2 regions of the Micromonospora sp. CNZ299 genome follow, and region 1 is predicted to be linked to the other one. Evidence: riboswitches for the same ligand, from Rfam matches in the RefSeq annotation. Region 1 holds a riboswitch; the other holds the start of a gene.
What was found. A riboswitch is a leader RNA that binds a small molecule or an ion and turns the genes downstream of it on or off. The one in region 1 is predicted to bind cobalamin.

Region 1 (5,851 bases):
ATCGCCTCGGCGTGCAGGTCGTGGTGGAGCTCGGCGGCGCGTACGAGGTCCCAGATCTGCGCCCGCACGGTAGGCACCTTCGCCGGGTCGAGGGCCTGCACCGTGGCGTACTCGTCGAGCAGTTGTTCCAGTTTGGCCAGGTCGCCGTAGGTCTCGGCCCGGGCCATCGGCGGCACCAGGTGGTCGATCACCACGGCGTGCGCCCGGCGCTTGGCCTGGGTGCCCTCGCCGGGGTCGTTGACGATGAACGGGTAGACCAGCGGCAGGTCGGCGAGGACCGCGTCGGGCGCGCAGTCGGCGGCCAGGCCGAGGCCCTTGCCCGGCAGCCATTCGAGGGTGCCGTGCTTGCCCAGGTGCACCACGGCGTCCGCGCCGAAGCCGCCGTCGGCGACCGGCGCGGCCAGCCAGCGGTACGCGGCCAGATAGTGGTGACTCGGCGGCAGGTCCGGGTCGTGGTAGATGGCGATCGGGTTCTCCCCGAAGCCGCGGGGCGGCTGGATGAGCAGCACCACGTTGCCGAAGCGCAACCCGGCGAGCACGATGTCGCCGCTCTCGGTGTAGAGCTGGCCGGGCGGCTCACCCCAGTGTTCCCGCATCCGCTCGCGCAGCTCGGTCGGGACCTGGTCGAACCAGCGCCGGTACGTCTGCCCCGGTATCCGGGCCTCGGCGGCGGCCAACTGCTCCGGGGTGAGCCATTCCACGTCGTGACCGCCGGCGGCGATCAGCGCGTGGATCAGCGCGTCGCCGTCCTCGGGCGGTGGAGCGTCACCCAGGTAGTAACCCGCCTCGGCGAGTGCGGCGAACAGGCGGACCGCCGAGACCGGGGTGTCCAGCCCGACGGCGTTGCCGACCCGGGAGTGCTTGGTCGGGTACGAACTGAGGACGATGGCGACCCGCTTGTCGGCGTTGGGCACGTACCGCAGCCGGGCGTGGCGCACGGCGATCCCGGCGACCCGGGCGGCCCGCTCGGCGTCGGCGGCATAGACCGAGAGCCCGTCGGCGTCGATCCGCTTGAACGAGAACGGCACGCTGACGATCCGGCCGTCGAACTCGGGGATGGCCACCTGCATCGCCGCGTCCAACGGGGACAGTCCGGCGTCGCTGCCGGCCCACTGCTCACGGGTGCTGGTCAGGCAGAGCGCCTGGATCATCGGCACGTCCAGGGCGGCCAGGGCGCCCACGTCCCAGGCGTCCTCGTCGCCGCCCCCGGACGCGTCCGCGGCGACCGCGCCGCCGGCCGCGAGCACGGTGACCAGCAGCGCGTCGCAGCGGGCGAAGAGCCCCAACGGGCCCGCGCCCGTGGTCAGGCCCCGCAGCGAGCCGCAGAAGATCGGCAGCGGGCTGCCGCCGGCTTTGTGGACCGCGTCCGCGAGGACGTCGACGAAACCGGTGTTGCCGGCGAGCGCGTGCGCCCGGTAGAAGACGATTCCCACTGTGGGCCGGTCCGGGTCGGTGGGGTGTTCGCCGTGCACGGCGTACGCCGGGGTCGGTGCGGGCGGGGCGAACCCCTCGCCGGTGAGCAGCACCGTGTCGCAGAGGAACCGGGCCAGCTGCGCCAGGTTGTCCGGGCCACCCTCGACCAGGTACGCCAGCGCCTGGGTGACGACCCCGGACGGCACTGTGGAGATGGCCATCAGCTCCGCGTCGGGCAGCGTCTCGCCGCCCAGCACGACCGTCGGCACGCCGGTGGCGAGCACCGCGGCGAGGCCGTCCGGCCAGGCCTGTCGACCGCCGAGCAGGCGTACGACGACGAGGTCGACCCCGACGAGCAGGGCGGGCACCTCGTCGCCGGCGACCCGGGCGGGGTTGGCCAGCCGATAGTCGGCGCCGCTGGCGCGGGCGGCCAGCAGGTCGGTGTCGGCGGTGGAGAGCAGCAGGATGCGCACGGCAGGCTCCGGAGAGTGACGCCCTGGCCGCCACCGAGGCGACCTGGACGAAGCGGGTGGGTGCGGCGTCAGCCGGCACGACGGCGCGGTCGGCTCGCCGACGCGGGCGTCGGGGCCGGTCAGCGCCGGGCGCTCAGCTCAGCGGGGCCGGTGGCCGACGCGGGCGACCTGGAGCACGCCGACGAGGCCGGCCCGGAGCATGCTGGTCCGGCCGGTCGTGGGTGCGGTGCGGCGCCCGCGATGCGGGTCATGACGATGATCGTCGATGAATGAGACGCCGTGCGTCATCGGGTCCTCCTCGGGTGTCCACGCCCTGGGGTACGTCCCGACGGCCGAAGTATCCTGGCTTCCGGATCGACGCTCTCCCCCGGCCTTCCAACCGCAGACACACGGCCGTGACTCACGAGGGGGGATCGCTCCCCGGTGACAGTGGCGGGACCGCGTCGGAATCGCACCGACTTCCTTCACTGCCGTCAGGCCGCGAATGCTGCCACACCGCCGCGCCGCCGGTCAACGCTGGCCCAGCCCGCCGAACTGGCGCCCTTCATCGAGATTCGCCGACTTGTCTGCCCTCGAACCGTCACGTGGCAAAGCCCCGAATCAATGCCAGCTCCCCTTTGCTCTGCTTACCTATAGGCACCAGTGACGCTCCGTGTCTGGTGCAGATAGGTAAGCAGAGCAAAGGGAGGTAGCACCTACCCTGGCCTGCGCCGATCGTCCGAGGGTGCGGTGGCATGCGGCACCCTCGCCTAGGATCGGCGACCACCGGAGCAGCGTCCGCGATCAATCCCGGGAGTCGATCACCATCGTCGCCATGCGATTCCACCACCTCGCCGGCCGTGTCTGGTTCTGCCCGGGCGATCCGGACCCGGAGGCGGTCCAGGCCGGCGTCGCCGTCGTGGCCGACGAGCGCGGCAGTGTGATGATCGACGCCGGGCAGAGCCCCGCGCACGCCCGCGAGATCCAGGCCGCGCTGAGCGCCGCCGGGCTACCCGGACCGCGCTGGCTCGTCTACACCCACCACCACTGGGACCACGTCTGGGGCGCCTGCGCCTGGCCGGGAGTCGAGATCGTCGGGCACGAGACGGCCGTGCCGCTGCTGCGCGCCGAGGCCGCCCGACCGTGGAGTCACCGCTACCTCGACGAGCAGGTACGCGCCAATCCCCGCCTCGGCCCCAGCTTCCGGGCCCGGGCGCGTGCCGTGGACTCCTGGGAGGATTTCGCCATCCTGCCTCCGAACCGCGTCTTCGCCGATCTGGAGGAGCTGCCGGTCGGGGTGGGGCTACGCCACGTCGGCGGCGGGCACGCACCCGACTCGACAGTCGTGCTGGTGCCCGACTCGGGCGTCGTGCTGCTGGGCGACTGCTTCTACCCACCGCCGGCGCACCTGCGCCAACCCGAGGACGGCCTCGACCTGGGCCTGGTCCGGCGACTGCTCAACGGCGCCTATCACTGGTACGTGTCCAGCCACGCCGAGCCGATGACGCTTGAGCAGGCCCGCTCAGCCGTCGAGGCTGCCTGAACAGACGAGCCTCAGCGGGCGTGGCGTTCCGGGTGGGCCCGGCTCCAGGTGCGCATCCGTTCCGGGTAGCCGGTGCGCGCCGCCTCGTACAGCGGCACCGCGTGCTTGCGAGCGATGGACCCCGCGGCCCGCGGCGTGCCGGTACGACGACGGATCCACTCGCCGTCGTGGGCGATCGCCACCACTGTGGTGTCCGTCGCGGTGGTCTCCGGCTCCAGGTAGAACTCCACCCCCTGCCGGCTGGCGACGAACTCCTCCAGCGCCGCGAGATCTTCGCGGGTCGCCTCCCGGTCCAGCTTCGTCGGGGTCGCCTCGGCACCCCGCGACCGGCGGTTGAACCAGCTCATGACCAGCTCCTCTCCTCGACGCCCTCCAGTGCAGCACCGAATCCTGGCAATACGCTGCACGCCGGATGGGAGACAGCTGACCCGCGCCGAAAAGGACGGGTGGAACCACCGGGGCGTACGCGGTGTCATGAGTGTGATCCGAACGGAGGCCTACCCCTGGACGACGACGCTCTCGTCACCCGCGCTCGGGCCGGTGAGCTGGAGGCGTACGACCTCCTGGTCGCCCGGCACACCGCGTCCGCACACCGGACGGCGGTGCTGCTCGGCGCCGGATCGGACTCCGAGGACGTCATCCAGGAGGCGTTCGTGAAGGCGTACCGCAAGCTGTCCCGTTACCGGGGGGAGTCGTCTTTCCGATCGTGGCTGCTCGCGATCGTCGCCAACGAGACCCGCAACCTGCACCGGTCCCGTGGCCGGCGGGACGGGCTCGTCCTGCGGGCCGCGGCGGCGGACCCGGCGTCCGAGATCGCCGAGGACGGGGCGGTCGACGCCGTCCTCGCCGGGGAGCGCCGCGCCTCGCTGGTGCAGGCCCTGCGTCAACTACCGGTACGCGACCGCGAGGTGATCGTCTGCCGGTTCTTCCTCGACCTCAGCGAGGAGGAGACGGTGGCGGCACTGGGCTGGCCCCGGGGCACGGTGAAATCGCGCACGTCCCGGGCGCTGGCGAAGCTTCGCGGCCTGCTCGACCGGGAGGAGGTCCGGCATGGGTGACCTCGAACGGGAGCTGCGCGACCTTTCCGCCTGGCTGGAGACCCCCGACGCGCCGGACGTGACCGCTCGCGTCCGCGTACGCCTCGACAGGCCGGCGCGCCGGTGGCGTCCGCTTGCCGCGGCGGCGCTCGTCGCCGTGGTCGTGGCGGTGGTGCCCCCGACCCGCGCCGCCGTCGCCGACGCGGTCACGGGACTGCTGCGCTTCGCCGGTGTCAGCATCGCCACCACGCCCGCCCGCACGCTGCCCGGCGGCACGCCGTCGCCGTTGCCCGGCCAGCGGTCCATCACTCTGGACGAGGCCCAACGGGCAGTGCGGTTCCCGATCCGTCAACCCGCGAAGCTGGGCCCACCCGAGCGGGTGCTCGTCGCCGACCCCGACGACACGGGCACCTGCCGGGTGGCGACGTTGCTCTACGACGGGGGCGCGCTGCGCGTCGACGCGTTCGACGGTCATCTCAATCTGGCCTTCCACAAGGAGGTCACGCCGCCGGGAGCGGACTGGGTCCAGGTCAACGGCGACTTCGCCATCTGGGTGGACGGGCCACACGTGCTGTCGTACGTGGACCGCGCGGGTGAGGTCCGCCAGGAGACCGCCCGACTGGCCGCCTCGACCCTGATCTGGCAGGAGGGCGACGTGAGCTACCGGCTGGAGGGTGCCGTCGGCAAGGCGGAGGCGATCGAGATCGCCCGCTCACTGCGCTAGGCGGGAACCTGGCGGGCGCGGCCGGTGTCATGACGGTGCGACGAGTCGTCGACGCGTACCGGAAGGGGCGAGATGGTTTCCTGGGGCAGATGGGTGCTGGCATCATCGGTGGTCCTGCTGGCGGGGTGCACGACCACGACCAGCGGCGGGGCAGCCGCGCCAACGAGCTCTGCCGCCACCACGGCGAGCGCCACGGCCGCCACGGCGAGCGCCGCGACCGGCTGCGCGGCGCGGGTCGAGACGGGGTCGCTGCCGGACTGGGCGGACGCCGGGTTCAGCGGGGACGCCCGGGTCCCGCACGTGTTCGGCGCGAAGGGTGACATCGTGGCGGTGGTGTTCGCCCATCCGCTGCGGCAGCACCGCAAGGACGGGTCGAACAACAAGATCCTTTGGGTGGCCCGGGCCGCCACGACCTCGCCCGACCCGAGCGCACCGGCGACCCTGGTGATCACCGCGACGCTCGACGGCACCGACACCCTTGTCACCCGGGAAGTCGCCGGCGGACCGGGCCCGTCGATCATCGACATGCCCCAGGCCGGTTGCTGGCGCCTCGACCTACGCTGGTCCGGGCACACCGACACGATGGACCTGGTCTACGCACCATGACGTCGTGCCCTGGCGCCGCCTAGGCTGCCGGGCGTGCTGAAGGACGCGCGGGCGGCGGCGGCCCGCAACAACGCCG
Region 2 (5,851 bases), 600 kb from region 1:
GGCGTCGGTGAGGTCAGCGTGGATCCGCGGCGCCCCGTAGGTGCCCTTGGACCGTTCGTGCAGCACGGTGATCTTGTCGGTGAGCTGGGCATCGACCCGCTCGCGCTGCGACTGGGTGCCGGCTTTCTGCTGGTAGTAGGCGGATCGGGAGACCTTGAGCAGTTCGCAGGCACGTTTGACGTTGTGCTTGCCGGCCTGCTCCGCGGCGATGAACGGGAAGACGTTCACCGGGTCTCCTTCGCGAAGAAGCCGTCGCCCGTTTGAGCACATCGACGTCTTCGCGCAGCCTGCGGTTCTCTTTGCGCAGCTGTGCGAGTTCGGCCCGTTCGTCGGTGGTCAGCCCGTCGGCGCGGACGCCGGTGTCGAGTTCGGCCTGCTTGACCCACTCACGCACCGCCGTCTCGGTCAGATCAAAATCCTGGCTGACCTGCCGAAGCGTGCGGTCACCACGCTGGCACAACTCGACGATCTCGGCCTTGAACTCCGGCGTGAACGAACGCCGAGGCTGCGGCCGCTCCTTCCCCATGCTCTCCATGATGATGGACATCCTCCCGGAGACCCCAGGTCCCCTGATCTCGGATGTCCGTCAAAACGGGGCAGGCCCACCATGATTGCCGACCGGCGTCCGTCGTGATCGTCACTCAAATAGTCACCCGCCCGGCGCATGCCCCGTGCGTCAGCACTGATCGTCGGCCAACGCCTTCTGCCCTAGGAACTCCCGGAAGAGTCGGCAAAGAGCGAGACGGCCTGCCTGTGGTCCGTATCGCTGACCACACTGTCCTCGGTGGCATTTTCACCGAAGGTCTCGACGAGCACCAGAGCCGAGAAGGTCAGGGGGCTGCCGTGATGCCGGTCGGACATCCACTCCTGGAACGCCGCCAGCTCGCCGCGACCACGCGCAAGGGCGAATCCCGTCAGCGCCGAGAACGCTCGCTCGTACCTGGGTCGTCCGACATACATACCTAGCCGCTGATCCATGTGCCACAAGAACTCTTCCCAGCTCACTGCGCGATTGTCCCTGATGCTCGACCGTTCCGGTGTAAAGGAACTGCCAGCCGGTTGCGAGCTGCACCAGCAGCAGGAGTGAGCAGTCCGCAGGAGTCCCTTGACGTCCGGCGTCGCTCGCGCCCGACGTCGTCACCCGGTTGGTCACCCCGCCTGGGTGGCAGACGTAGAAGCAAGACTTAGGCGGCCTCTCTCCTGAACTGCGGTGACCTAGACGACGCTCTGGTCCCGCTCACGCGCAGGGCGGCTCCTCGGATCGGCAGCGCCGCGACGGACCGACCGAGCACGTCTCAGCCGTCGGCGCCGTCGAGTAGCGCGCGCCGCAGCGCCAGGCGGTGCTCCCGGCGGATCTCCGCTTCCCGGTACCGACGCCGGTCCCCGTCGGTCTCCGGCAGCAACGGCGGCACCGTACGAGGCTGGCCGTCGTCGTCGATGGCGACCATGACCAGGTGGGCGGTGGCCACGTCGGTGGGCGGCACCGCCCGGTCCCACCGGTCGGCGGTCACCTTGACGGCCACCTCCATCGAGCTGCGGCCGGCCCAGGTGATCCGGGCGTCGACGTGCACGACGTCGCCGACCCGCACCGCGCGCAGGAACGCGGTCTCGTCGATGGCGGCGGTCACCGCCGGTCCGTCGGAGTGCCGGGCGGCGACCACACCGGCGACGGAGTCGATGAGGTTGAGGATCCGGCCGCCGTGCACCGTACCCATCAGGTTGGTGTGGTGCTAGTCCATGATCTGCGACAGGGTCAGGTGCGACGCCGACGGCGCTCGGCCGGCGATCGTTGTGTACGCGGCGCCGGCAGGTCTTCGGACTCGCGGGCCTGACCGGTCGCGCCCGTCCCCTACTGGCCGTCGCTTCCCAGGCCTGCTGGCCCAGTGCTGATGACGGCGGTCGTTCCCACTCACCGCTGCGGGGCAGCCCCGGATTTCCACCGGGTTCCCTCTTGCGACGCCCAGTCGGTCACGACGGGGCGAACCAGCGCCGCCGACGGCATAGCTGGCCAGCGAATCCGTCCGCCTGGCGCGTCGCATCGCGGCCGCGCGGCGGCCTCGTCATCAACTTTTGCCATCTGAGGAAAAAGATCGCCACCTCTTGAAAAAAGTCTCACGGCGGTGAGGATATTCAAATGCGTCGTCTCCCTCAGACTTGCGGGCGGGTGGTCTCGGGCCTCCTCGCGCTCCTCCTCGCCTCGGCGGTCGCCCTCCTCGCGTCCGCCCAACCCGCCGCAGCTCACGGGACTCTCGCCATGTCCACTCCGGCGAGCGGCGCCACGGTGAACGAGCCGTTGACGTCGGTGCAGCTCTACTTCACCGAGAAGGCCGCCGCCAACGCGTTCTTCACCATCACCGCCCCGGGCGGCGTCCGGGTCGACAACGGCTGGTCGTACGGGGAGCCGAAGCCGCTGGACAAGCCGGTGCGGGAGTACTTCCTGGTCAACGGACAGTTCGAGCCACGGGAGTACACGACGGGGTTCCCCGCGGTGGTTCCCGTCTCCCACCTGCCGGCCAAGGGCCAGTACTCGGTGAGCTACCTGTCGGTCGCCTCCGACGGCGACACCGTGCGGGGCACGTTGACCTTCCGCTACAACGGTCGGGTGACGGCAGCGCCGCAGGGGTGGAGCCCGCCGTCGACCCAGCCGGACCCGGCGCTGGTGGCCGCCACCGAGCAGCATGGGTCATCCGGGCAGGGCTCAGCGGTGCCGACCACCGCAGCCGAGTCCGCGGCCCCGCCGTCCGCGGCTGCGGCGGCCCCGCCGACCGGGTCGACCGATGAGAGCGACTCGGGGGCACTGGCCTGGGCCGGCTGGGCGGTCGCGGTTGCGGCGGCCGGGGCGGCGGCCGGATTCGTCGTCTGGCGTCGCCGATCGGCTTCCGCCGGCAAATCCACCAGCCGGGGCCGTACCTCGTCGGCGACCTCCGGTCGACGCGGCGGCGGCGCCCGTTCCACGAACAGGAGCGGCGCCGGCCGGACCGTCGGTGCCAAGCCCAGCGGCGGCAAGGTCGGCGCGGCGACCGTGGGGCAGGCCACGGGCGACAGGCGGCGACCCACCACCGTGCCGGCGGCGCGCAAGGGCAACGCGGTCGTCACCGCCCGCACGGGCGTCGCGGTCGATCCGACGGCCACCGACGCGGCGGCGAAGGCCCCCGCCACCACGGTCGGCGCGGCGACGGTCGACCCCGGCCCACGGCCCGACACGGACCTCGCCGCCGTGACACCCGGGTCCCGCCTGAGCAACACCCACCTGGCGCTGCTCGTCGGTGGGCTGGTGATCGCCCTGCTGGCCGGGTTCGGGCTGGCTCGCATCGGGACCGGCGACGAGAGCCCGGCGGGCGGCAACGCCCGTCCGGCCGCGGGCGGTCCGCCCGCCCCGGGGCAGGCGCAGTCCGCGACCGACGGGCACCAACACCCGGCGGGCACCGGGCCGCACACGCATCGCGGTGACGGCGCAACGGGCGAGACGCTGGCGACCGGGACGACGGTCAGCGCCGGTGGGTACACCCTGCAACCGCTGGAGCGGTCCCAACCCCCCGGTGTACGCGCGGACTACCGATTCCGCATCGTCGGGACCGACCGGCAGCCGGCGACCCGTTTCGCGGTCGTACACGACAAGCCGTTGCACCTGATCGTGGTGGGCCGCGACCTGTCCGGCTACCAGCACCTGCACCCGACGATGGCGCCGGACGGCACCTGGAGCGTCCCTGTGACGCTGGCCCGGCCCGGCGGCTACCGCGTCTACGCGGACTTCTCCGTCACCGCGACCAACGGCACGCAGGTCCCTCTCGTGCTGGGTGTCGACCACACCGTGCCCGGCGCGCACACCCCGACCGCGTTGCCGCCGGTGCAGGCCGAGACGACGGCCGGGCCGTACGCGGTGTCGATGAACGGCACGCCGACGGTGGGGATGACGGCACCGATGCACTTCCAGGTCAACGGCGCTCCGACCACGCCGGTGCAGTTGGAGCCGTACCTGGGCGCGTACGGGCACCTGGTCGTCGTCCGCGAGGGCGACCTCGGGTACGTGCACGTCCACCCCGAGCCGGAGCTGGTCGACGGGTCGGTCAAGTTCTGGCTGACCGCGCCGAGTTCGGGCCGGTACCGGGCGTTCTTCGACTTCCAGGTCGCCGGCAAGGTGCACACCGCCGAGTTCACGATCAACGTGCCCTGAGACCGGAACTTTCTCCATGCTGCGGCCGACCATCCAGCCAGCAGCAATCAACGGAGGAAGAACACATGCGCACCACCAACCCGCTCGGTTCACGCCGCTCGGCCACCGTCCTCACCGCCGCCATCCTGGCGGTGAGCGCCGCCGGTTGCGGCTCGTCCGACTCTCCGTCGGCAGCGCAGCCGAGCCCGTCCGTGTCGGCCTCGGCCAACCCGGACGCCGGTGTGATCGGCATTCGTGACCCGTGGGTCAAGGCGGCCGACAAGGGGATGACGGCGGCCTTCGGGACCCTGGTCAACGACGGCGACAGCGATGTCACGCTGACCAGTGCCACGACCTCGGTGTCGTCGATGGAGCTGCACGAGATGGCCATGAAGGACGGCAGGATGGTCATGCGGCAGAAGCAGGGCGGCATCGTGATCAAGGCCAAAGGCACGCACGCGCTGGAGCCCGGGGGCGACCACCTCATGCTGATGAGCCTCACCAGGCCCGTCCAGGCCGGCGACGAGTTGACCTTCACCCTGACCTTCGCCGACGGCAGGACCCAGCAGTTCCGCGCGGTGGCCAAGCCCTTCACCGGCGCGCAGGAGAGCTACGCCCCCGGGCACGGCGAGCCCACGCCCGGCATGAGCGCTACGCCGGGGATGAGCATGAGCCCGGCATCGTGACCGGGACGGCACCCGTCCGGCCGGTGAGCAGGCGCGGCCTGCTCACCGGCGGGGCTCTCGCCGTCGGTGGTGCCGTGGCCGGCGGGGCCGCGATCGCCGCGACCCGCGCCGGGCAGACCGGAGCACCTCCGGCGACCGCTGCCGACACGACCCTGGCGTCGACCGTCGGCGGCCTGGTCGAGCCGTTCCACGGCGCCCGGCAGGCCGGGGTGGCCACCGAACCGCAGGCGCACGCGGCATTCGTCGCGTTGACCCTGCGGGCCGGAACCGACCGGGCCGCGTTGGGCCGGATGCTGCGGCTGCTCACCGACGACGCGGCCCGGCTCACCCGGGGCCAACCCGCCCTGGCCGACACCGAGTCCGAACTCGGGCTGTTACCGGCGCGACTGACGGTGACCTTCGGCTTCGGGCCCGGCCTGTACCGGGCCGCCGGCGTCGACGACCGGCGGCCGGCCTCGGTGGTCGACCTGCCGTCGTTCCGCGTCGATCGGCTCCAGCCGGCCTGGTCCGGCGGTGATCTGCTGTTGCAGATCTGCGCGGACGACGCGATCACCGTCGCCCACGCCCAACGAGTCCTGATCAAGGACAGTCGGCCCTTCGCCACCGTCCGCTGGGTCCAGCAGGGCTTCCGGCGCAGCCCCGGCGTCGAGCCGGGCGGCCAGACCCAACGCAACCTGTTCGGCCAGCTCGACGGCACCGCCAACCCCCGGCCCGACACGCCGCTGGACACCGCCCTCTGGGTGCCGGACGGCCCGGCGTGGCTGCGCGACAGCACCACACTGGTGGTGCGGCGCATCAGCATGAACATGGAGACCTGGGACCTGCTCGGCCGCACCGATCGCGAGCTCGCCGTCGGGCGGCGCCTCGACACCGGCGCTCCCCTCACCGGCACCGCCGAGCACGACGAGCCCGACTTCGCCGCGACCGGCCCCGACGGGCTCACCGTCATCCCGGACTTCTCGCACCTCACCCGGGCGCATGTCACCGACGACCGGCTGAAGATCCTGCGCCG

Region 2: another riboswitch for cobalamin. It lies ahead of CLT68_RS25875 (acyl-CoA thioesterase); the one in region 1 lies ahead of cobN (cobaltochelatase subunit CobN).

What each region holds. Positions count from the first base shown of each region.
Region 1 is NZ_PEFG01000001.1:5,073,349-5,079,199, forward strand. It holds gene cobN (cobaltochelatase subunit CobN) at 1-1,886, opposite strand, end outside; gene CLT68_RS23140 (hypothetical protein) at 1,947-2,159, shown strand; cobalamin riboswitch at 2,200-2,376, opposite strand; gene CLT68_RS23145 (MBL fold metallo-hydrolase) at 2,701-3,408, shown strand; gene CLT68_RS23150 (hypothetical protein) at 3,420-3,755, opposite strand; gene CLT68_RS23155 (RNA polymerase sigma factor) at 3,855-4,466, shown strand; gene CLT68_RS23160 (hypothetical protein) at 4,459-5,169, shown strand; gene CLT68_RS23165 (hypothetical protein) at 5,263-5,775, shown strand; gene CLT68_RS23170 (hypothetical protein) at 5,809-5,851, shown strand, end outside.
Region 2 is NZ_PEFG01000001.1:5,673,125-5,678,975, forward strand. It holds gene CLT68_RS25860 (IS3 family transposase) at 1-228, opposite strand, end outside; partial or broken gene CLT68_RS33960 (transposase) at 341-547, opposite strand; gene CLT68_RS25870 (hypothetical protein) at 709-1,005, opposite strand; partial or broken gene CLT68_RS25875 (acyl-CoA thioesterase) at 1,296-1,739, opposite strand; cobalamin riboswitch at 1,789-2,003, opposite strand; gene CLT68_RS25880 (copper resistance protein CopC) at 2,135-4,174, shown strand; gene CLT68_RS25885 (copper chaperone PCu(A)C) at 4,240-4,839, shown strand; gene CLT68_RS25890 (Dyp-type peroxidase) at 4,863-5,851, shown strand, end outside.